DNA from 2 places in the Pseudomonas sp. KH_021 genome. Region 2 is predicted to be linked to the other one. Evidence: predicted binding sites of a transcription regulator. Region 2 holds the regulator's gene; the other holds the start of a gene.
The links. Region 2 encodes FliA, which starts transcription of late flagellar genes. Its sites were predicted from a motif close to CTAAAGTTTNNNNNNNNNNNGCCGNTAA; they were not measured.

Region 1 (3,411 bases), 430 kb from region 2:
GGCGTCGGTGGCGCTATTGAAACCGCCTGTCTCGACATCCACGACGACCGGCAGATAGCCACGAAAGCGCTCGGCCATTGGGTGGCGAGAGCCACCGCCCTGACCGTCCTGCTCGTCATCAAAACGATCTTCGCTCACACCGACTCCTCCAGCACACGCCACTGCAGGGTTTCACCGGCACGCAACGGGACAACATTCAATTCGCCGAACGGCAGGGTTGCCGGGGCGGTCCAGGCTTCGCGAACCAGGGTGATGCGCTCGCTGTTGGCCGCCAGCCCGTAGAAAGCCGGGCCGTGCAGGCTGGCAAAGCCTTCAAGCTTGTCCAGTGCGTTACGTTGCTCGAACGCTTCGGCATACAGCTCGATGGCGGCGTAGGCAGAGTAGCAACCGGCACAACCGCAGGCCGCTTCCTTGGCATGCTGGGCATGCGGCGCCGAGTCGGTGCCCAGGAAGAATTTCGGGCTGCCGCTGGTAGCGGCATCCAGCAGGGCTACCTGGTGGGTGTTGCGCTTGAGAATCGGCAGGCAGTAGAAGTGCGGCCGAATTCCGCCAACCAGCATGTGGTTGCGGTTATAGAGCAAGTGGTGCGCGGTGATGGTGGCGCCCACATTGCTCGAAGCCTCATTGACGAACTGCACGGCGTCGGCGGTGGTGATGTGCTCGAACACTACTTTGAGCGTCGGGAAACGCTCGACCACGCGACGCATGTGCTCGTCGATGAACATCTTCTCGCGATCGAAAATATCGATCTCGCTACGGGTCACTTCACCGTGTACCAGCAGCGGCATGCCAACTTCGGCCATGGCCTCGAGCACCGGGGAAATGAGGTCGATGCTGGTGACGCCCGAATCCGAGTTGGTGGTGGCGCCAGCCGGGTACAGCTTGGCGGCGTACACGAAGCCGCTGGCCTTGGCTGCACGGATATCCTCGGGTTGGGTCCGGTCGGTGAGGTACAGCACCATCAACGGTTCGAACTGGCTGCCGGCCGGGCGGGCGGCCAGGATACGCTGGCGATAGGCATCGGCCTCGACGGCATTGCGCACCGGAGGTACCAGGTTAGGCATGATGATTGCGCGGCCAAAGGTGCGCGCAACGTCGGCAACGGTGTGGGGCAGCACGGCGCCATCGCGAAGATGGATGTGCCAGTCGTCGGGACGCAGAAGGGTCAGGCGGTCGGACATTGGGGATTCCAGGCGGGTCGAACTCACGGCGAATGCTACCGGAAAAGACTCTGCGGGGCACTCGCTATCAAGTTTTGCCGTGGCTGACCGATATGCCCCGAGTGTGTCGTGAATTTATGGAGCCCTCCGTGCGCCAGCGTTATCTAGCCCTGCTCAGTCTGTTTGCAAGCCTGCCGGCTGTGGCCCTGACCTTCCAGACTCGTTTGGAAAACATCGAGTGGCGCGTGGAAGGCGATCAATTTGAATGTCGTCTGGCCCAGCCGATCACCGATTTCGGTACGGGGGAGTTCGTGCGTCGCGCGGGTGAGCAAGCGACCTTCAGGCTCAAATCCAGCAGCCATGTGCTGGGCACAGGCTCTGCCACCCTCCTGGCGGCAGCCGCGCCCTGGCAGCCTGGCAGAGGCGATATCAATCTTGGTGCGGTCCGGGTACGCCGTGGCGCTGTCGTGCTGGACAGTACGCAAGGGCAGGCCAGTCGCTTGATCAATGGCTTGCTCGATGGGCGCAGTACGGTGGTGCGCAACGGGGCCGGTGAAGCGGGACAGCCACTTGAGGTCCGCCTGCTGCCCGTCAAGTTCAGTAAGGCCTACGGCGAATATCAGGCCTGTGCCAGCAAGCTGTTGCCGATGAACTATGACCAGATTCGCCAGACCCGAGTCGGCTTTCCCGGCGGCGGCATTGACCTGGACAACAACGGCCGCGCTCATTTGGACGCCCTGCTGGCGTTTATGAAGGCCGACCCCAGCGTCAACCATGTGGAGCTCGACGGGCATTCGGACAACAGCGGCAATCGCCTGACTAACCGAGACCTGTCTCGTCGTCGGGCGATGGCGGTCATGGACTACTTGAAGGCTGGCGGCCTCACCGAAGAGCAGATCACCCTGCGTTTTCATGGTGAACGCTACCCCTTGTCGCCCAATACTTCGGCTGCCAACCGTGCGCGCAATCGGCGGGTCAATATCGAGCTGGACCGAGTCGCCATGGCGCCCAAGCCCGCAGCAGCGCTTGAGCAGGCTGCGGCACCTGCGCCTATGCCAGTACCCTCCAGCCCCGCACCCATCGCCACAACGGCGCCAGCAGCGCTGTCGGCGCAGCAAAATCCGTCGCGCCTTCGACAATAACTGTCGCTTCATCGTCACAAGCTGTCGCGCCACTGTAAATTTTTCGCCCAGACCGGTAGAATCAACGGTTTTCCGTACAACCCCGTGGAGTAATGGCATGGCGGACGTAAATAAGGTCGTTCTGGCGTATTCCGGCGGCCTGGACACTTCGGTGATCCTCAAGTGGCTGCAGGATACTTATAAATGCGAAGTGGTGACCTTCACCGCAGACCTGGGACAAGGCGAAGAGGTAGAGCCTGCACGTGCCAAGGCGCAAGCCATGGGTGTGAAAGAAATCTACATCGATGACCTGCGCGAAGAATTTGTCCGCGATTTCGTCTTCCCGATGTTCCGCGCCAACACCGTCTACGAAGGCGAGTACCTGTTGGGTACTTCCATCGCACGTCCGTTGATCGCCAAGCGCCTGATCGAAATCGCCAACGAAACCGGTGCTGATGCCATCAGCCACGGTGCCACCGGCAAGGGCAACGACCAGGTTCGTTTCGAACTGGGCGCTTATGCGCTCAAGCCGGGCGTCAAGGTCATCGCTCCATGGCGCGAGTGGGATCTGCTCTCGCGTGAGAAGCTGATGGATTACGCCGAGAAGCACGCGATCCCGATCGAGCGTCACGGCAAGAAAAAGTCTCCGTACTCGATGGACGCCAACCTGCTGCACATCTCCTATGAAGGCGGCGTGCTGGAAGACACCTGGACCGAGCACGAAGAAGACATGTGGCGTTGGACCAAGTCGCCTGAGTCGGCGCCAGACGTTCCAACCTACCTGGAGCTGACCTATCGCAACGGCGACATCGTTGCGCTGGACGGCGTCGAAATGTCCCCGGCCACTGTGCTGGCTACCTTGAACCGCATTGGCGGCGAGAACGGTGTGGGTCGTCTGGACATCGTGGAAAACCGCTATGTGGGCATGAAGTCCCGCGGTTGCTACGAGACGCCGGGTGGCACCATCATGCTCAGGGCTCACCGCGCGATCGAATCGATTACCCTGGACCGTGAAGTGGCTCACCTCAAAGATGAGCTGATGCCTAAATACGCCAGCCTGATCTACACCGGTTACTGGTGGAGCCCGGAGCGCCTCATGCTGCAACAGATGATCGACGCTTCGCAGGTCA
Region 2 (3,411 bases):
TGATTTTCCTGATTTTTTTCGTTGGCCAGCAGTTGGTGATCGTGCTGAATACCCGCAAAACGATCCACCTGGCTTGCCATCAGCACCAGCTTGAGCAGGTTGCTTTCGACTTCAGTGACCATCTGCGTGACGCGCTTGATGACCTGGCCCGTGAGGTCCTGGTAGTCCTGGGCCAGCAGGATGTCATTGAGGCTGCCAGACACGGTGCGGGCATTCTGCTCGCTGCGCGTCAGAAAACTGTCGATCCGCTTGGCCAGTTCACGAAACTCCGAAGCCTCGACTTCCCGGCGCATGAAACGCTGCCAGTCGACGCTCAAGGCCTTGGCCTCGCTGCCCATGTCATTGACCACCGGCGTGCTCTGCTCCACCAGGTCCATGGTGCGATTGGCCGCCGCCTCGGTCAGCTTGACCACATAAGACAAACGCTCAGTGGCATCAGTGATCTGTGAGACTTCCTCGGCCTGCGGCATGCGCGGGTCGATCTGAAAGCTGACGATGGCGCTGTGCAGTTCGCGCGTCAGCTTGCCGACCTCTTGATACAGGCCACGGTCACGCGTCTGGTTCAGCTCATGGATCAGATGTACCGCGTCGCCGAACTTGCCTTTTTCAAGGCTGTTCACCAACTCGTGGGCATGTCTCTTCAGGGTCGACTCAAAGTCACCCAAAGACGAATTGTTAGGCTCCATAGCGCTCCCGTGGCGATCTTCAGCTGTTGACGCGCTCGAAGATCTTTTCGATCTTTTCTTTGAGCGCTTGGGCCGTGAATGGCTTGACCACGTAACCGTTCACACCGGCCTGGGCGGCCTGGATGATCTGCTCACGCTTGGCTTCGGCGGTCACCATCAACACCGGCAGGTGGCTCAGGCGCGCATCGGCACGCACAGCCTTGAGCAGGTCCAGCCCGCTCATGCCTGGCATGTTCCAGTCGGTGACGAGGAAATCAAAACTGCCGCTGTTGAGCATTGGCAGCGCGGTGTTGCCATCGTCGGCTTCATGGGTGTTGGTGAACCCCAGGTCGCGCAACAGGTTCTTGATGATCCGCCGCATCGTCGAAAAATCGTCAACGATGAGGATTTTCATGTTCTTGTCCAATTCGACCTCCAAGCAGTCTTAAACGCACCCGGCTACGGGGTGCGCATTCAATCAAATCCGGTGTTTTGTTGCGTGCCACGACTGCATGAATTCGCAACGTCGTGCAGAACGTCTTTGCTACCCGTCGATCGACTGGCAGCCCCAGCTCAACGTGCCCGCCATTCCCCCAGGCGCCCACGCAAACGCGCGGCGCACTGACTGTGCAACTGGCTGACCCGTGACTCACTGACGCCCAACACTTCGCCGATTTCCTTGAGGTTCAGTTCCTCGTCGTAATACAAGGCCAGAACCAGACGTTCACGCTCGGGCAGATTGGCGATGGCATCGGCCAGCGCGGCCTGGAAGCGTTCGTCTTCCAGATCACGCGACGGTTCAAGCTGTGCGCTCGCGCCGTCCTCATGCAGCCCTTCGTGCTCGCCGTCCTGCAACAGGTCGTCGAAACTGAACAGGCGGCTGCCCAATGTGTCGTTCAAAATCCCGTAGTAATCATCAAGGCTCAATTGGAGTTCGGCCGCAACTTCGTGATCTTTAGCGTCACGGCCGGTTTTTGCTTCAATTGCCCGAATCGCATCACTGACCATACGGGTATTGCGGTGGACCGAGCGGGGAGCCCAGTCGCCCTTGCGGACCTCATCGAGCATCGCACCACGGATGCGAATACCGGCGTAGGTCTCGAAACTGGCGCCTTTGCTGGCGTCGTATTTGTTGGACACTTCCAGCAGGCCAATCATGCCGGCCTGGATCAGATCCTCGACTTGCACACTGGCCGGCAAACGCGCCAGCAAGTGGTAGGCAATGCGCTTGACCAGCGGGGCGTATCGCTCGATCAACTCGCTCTGCGAGTCACGCGAGGCCTTGCTGTACATGCGATAGCCGCTGGCATTCATAGCACCGGCCCTGTGCTGGTCCGCTGCACCAGCCGCTCGACGAAGAATTCCAGGTGCCCACGGGGGTTGGCGGGCAGCGGCCAGGTGTCGACCTTCTGGGCAATGGCCTTGAAGGCCAGCGCGCACTTGGAACGTGGGAAGGCTTCATAGACGGCACGCTGCTTCTGCACCGCCTTGCGCACGCATTCGTCATAAGGCACCGCGCCCACGTATTGCAGGGAGACATCAAGAAAACGGTCGGTGACCTTGGTCAGCTTGGCAAACAGGTTGCGCCCTTCCTGCGGGCTCTGGGCCATGTTAGCCAGGACCCGGAAGCGGTTCATGCCGTAATCGCGGTTGAGCAGCTTGATCAACGCATAGGCATCGGTGATCGAGGTAGGCTCGTCGCACACCACCAGCAGCACTTCCTGGGCGGCGCGCACGAAGCTGACCACCGAATCACCGATACCGGCCGCGGTGTCGATCACCAGCACGTCGAGGTTGTCGCCAATATCGCTGAACGCCTGGATCAGGCCGGCATGCTGGGCGGGCGTGAGGTGGACCATGCTCTGGGTGCCAGACGCGGCCGGGATCACCCGCACACCGCCCGGCCCCTGCAACACCACATCGCGCAGCTCGCAGCGCCCCTCGACCACGTCGGCCAGGGTGCGCTTGGGGGTCAACCCCAGCAGTACGTCGACATTCGCCAGTCCCAGGTCGGCGTCCAGCAGCATGACACGACGGCCAAGCTCAGCCAGCGCCAGGGACAAGTTCACTGACACGTTAGTCTTGCCGACGCCACCCTTGCCGCCGGTCACCGCGATCACCTGTACTGGATGCATGCTGCCCATGTTCGTTCTTTACCTTGTCTTTCTTAGACCGCGGCCACATGACTGACTGCGCGCGGCAGCCGGACAATGCAGGTACTTTGTTGTTGTTCCATGTTCACCTCAGCCCACTCGCTGGCCGGGGCGCTGGTAGAGATCAGCGAACATATCGGCCATCGCCTCTTCGCTGGGCTCTTCCTGCATCTGCACGCTGACCGCGCGACTCACCAACTGGTGACCGCGCGGTACGTGCAGGTCGTCAGGAATGCGCGGGCCATCGGTTAGGTAGGCAACCGGCAATTCTTGACTGATGGCCAGGCTCAGCACTTCGCCAAGACAAGCCGTTTCATCCAGTTTAGTCAGGATGCACCCCGACAGGCCGCAGCGCTTATAGCTGTGGTAGGCGGCGGTGAGCACCTGTTTCTGGCTGGTAGTGGCCAAAACCAGAAAGTTGCGTGCCTTGATGCCACGCCCGGCCAGGCTTTCAAGCTGCATGCGCAGGGCCGGGTCGCTGGCCTGCAGGCCAGCGGTGTCGATCAGCACGACGCGCTTGCGCAGCAACGGTTCCAGCGCCTGGGCCAACGACTGCCCAGGGTCAACGTAGGTCACCGAGACATTGAGGATTC

Region 1: the regulator FliA is predicted to act here: its motif matches at 1,248-1,275, upstream of AC3IX4_RS05960 (flagellar protein MotY).

The regions. Positions count from the first base shown of each region.
Region 1 is NZ_CM174477.1:1,265,557-1,268,967, forward strand. Features, by position in the region: gene rnt (ribonuclease T) at 1-138, opposite strand, end outside; gene pyrC (dihydroorotase) at 135-1,181, opposite strand; gene AC3IX4_RS05960 (flagellar protein MotY) at 1,310-2,302, shown strand; gene AC3IX4_RS05965 (argininosuccinate synthase) at 2,400-3,411, shown strand, end outside.
Region 2 is NZ_CM174477.1:1,693,873-1,697,283, reverse strand. Features, by position in the region: gene AC3IX4_RS08035 (protein phosphatase CheZ) at 1-686, opposite strand, end outside; gene cheY (chemotaxis response regulator CheY) at 706-1,080, opposite strand; gene fliA (RNA polymerase sigma factor FliA) at 1,239-1,979, opposite strand; gene fleN (flagellar synthesis regulator FleN) at 1,976-2,809, opposite strand; gene flhF (flagellar biosynthesis GTPase FlhF) at 2,909-3,411, opposite strand, start outside.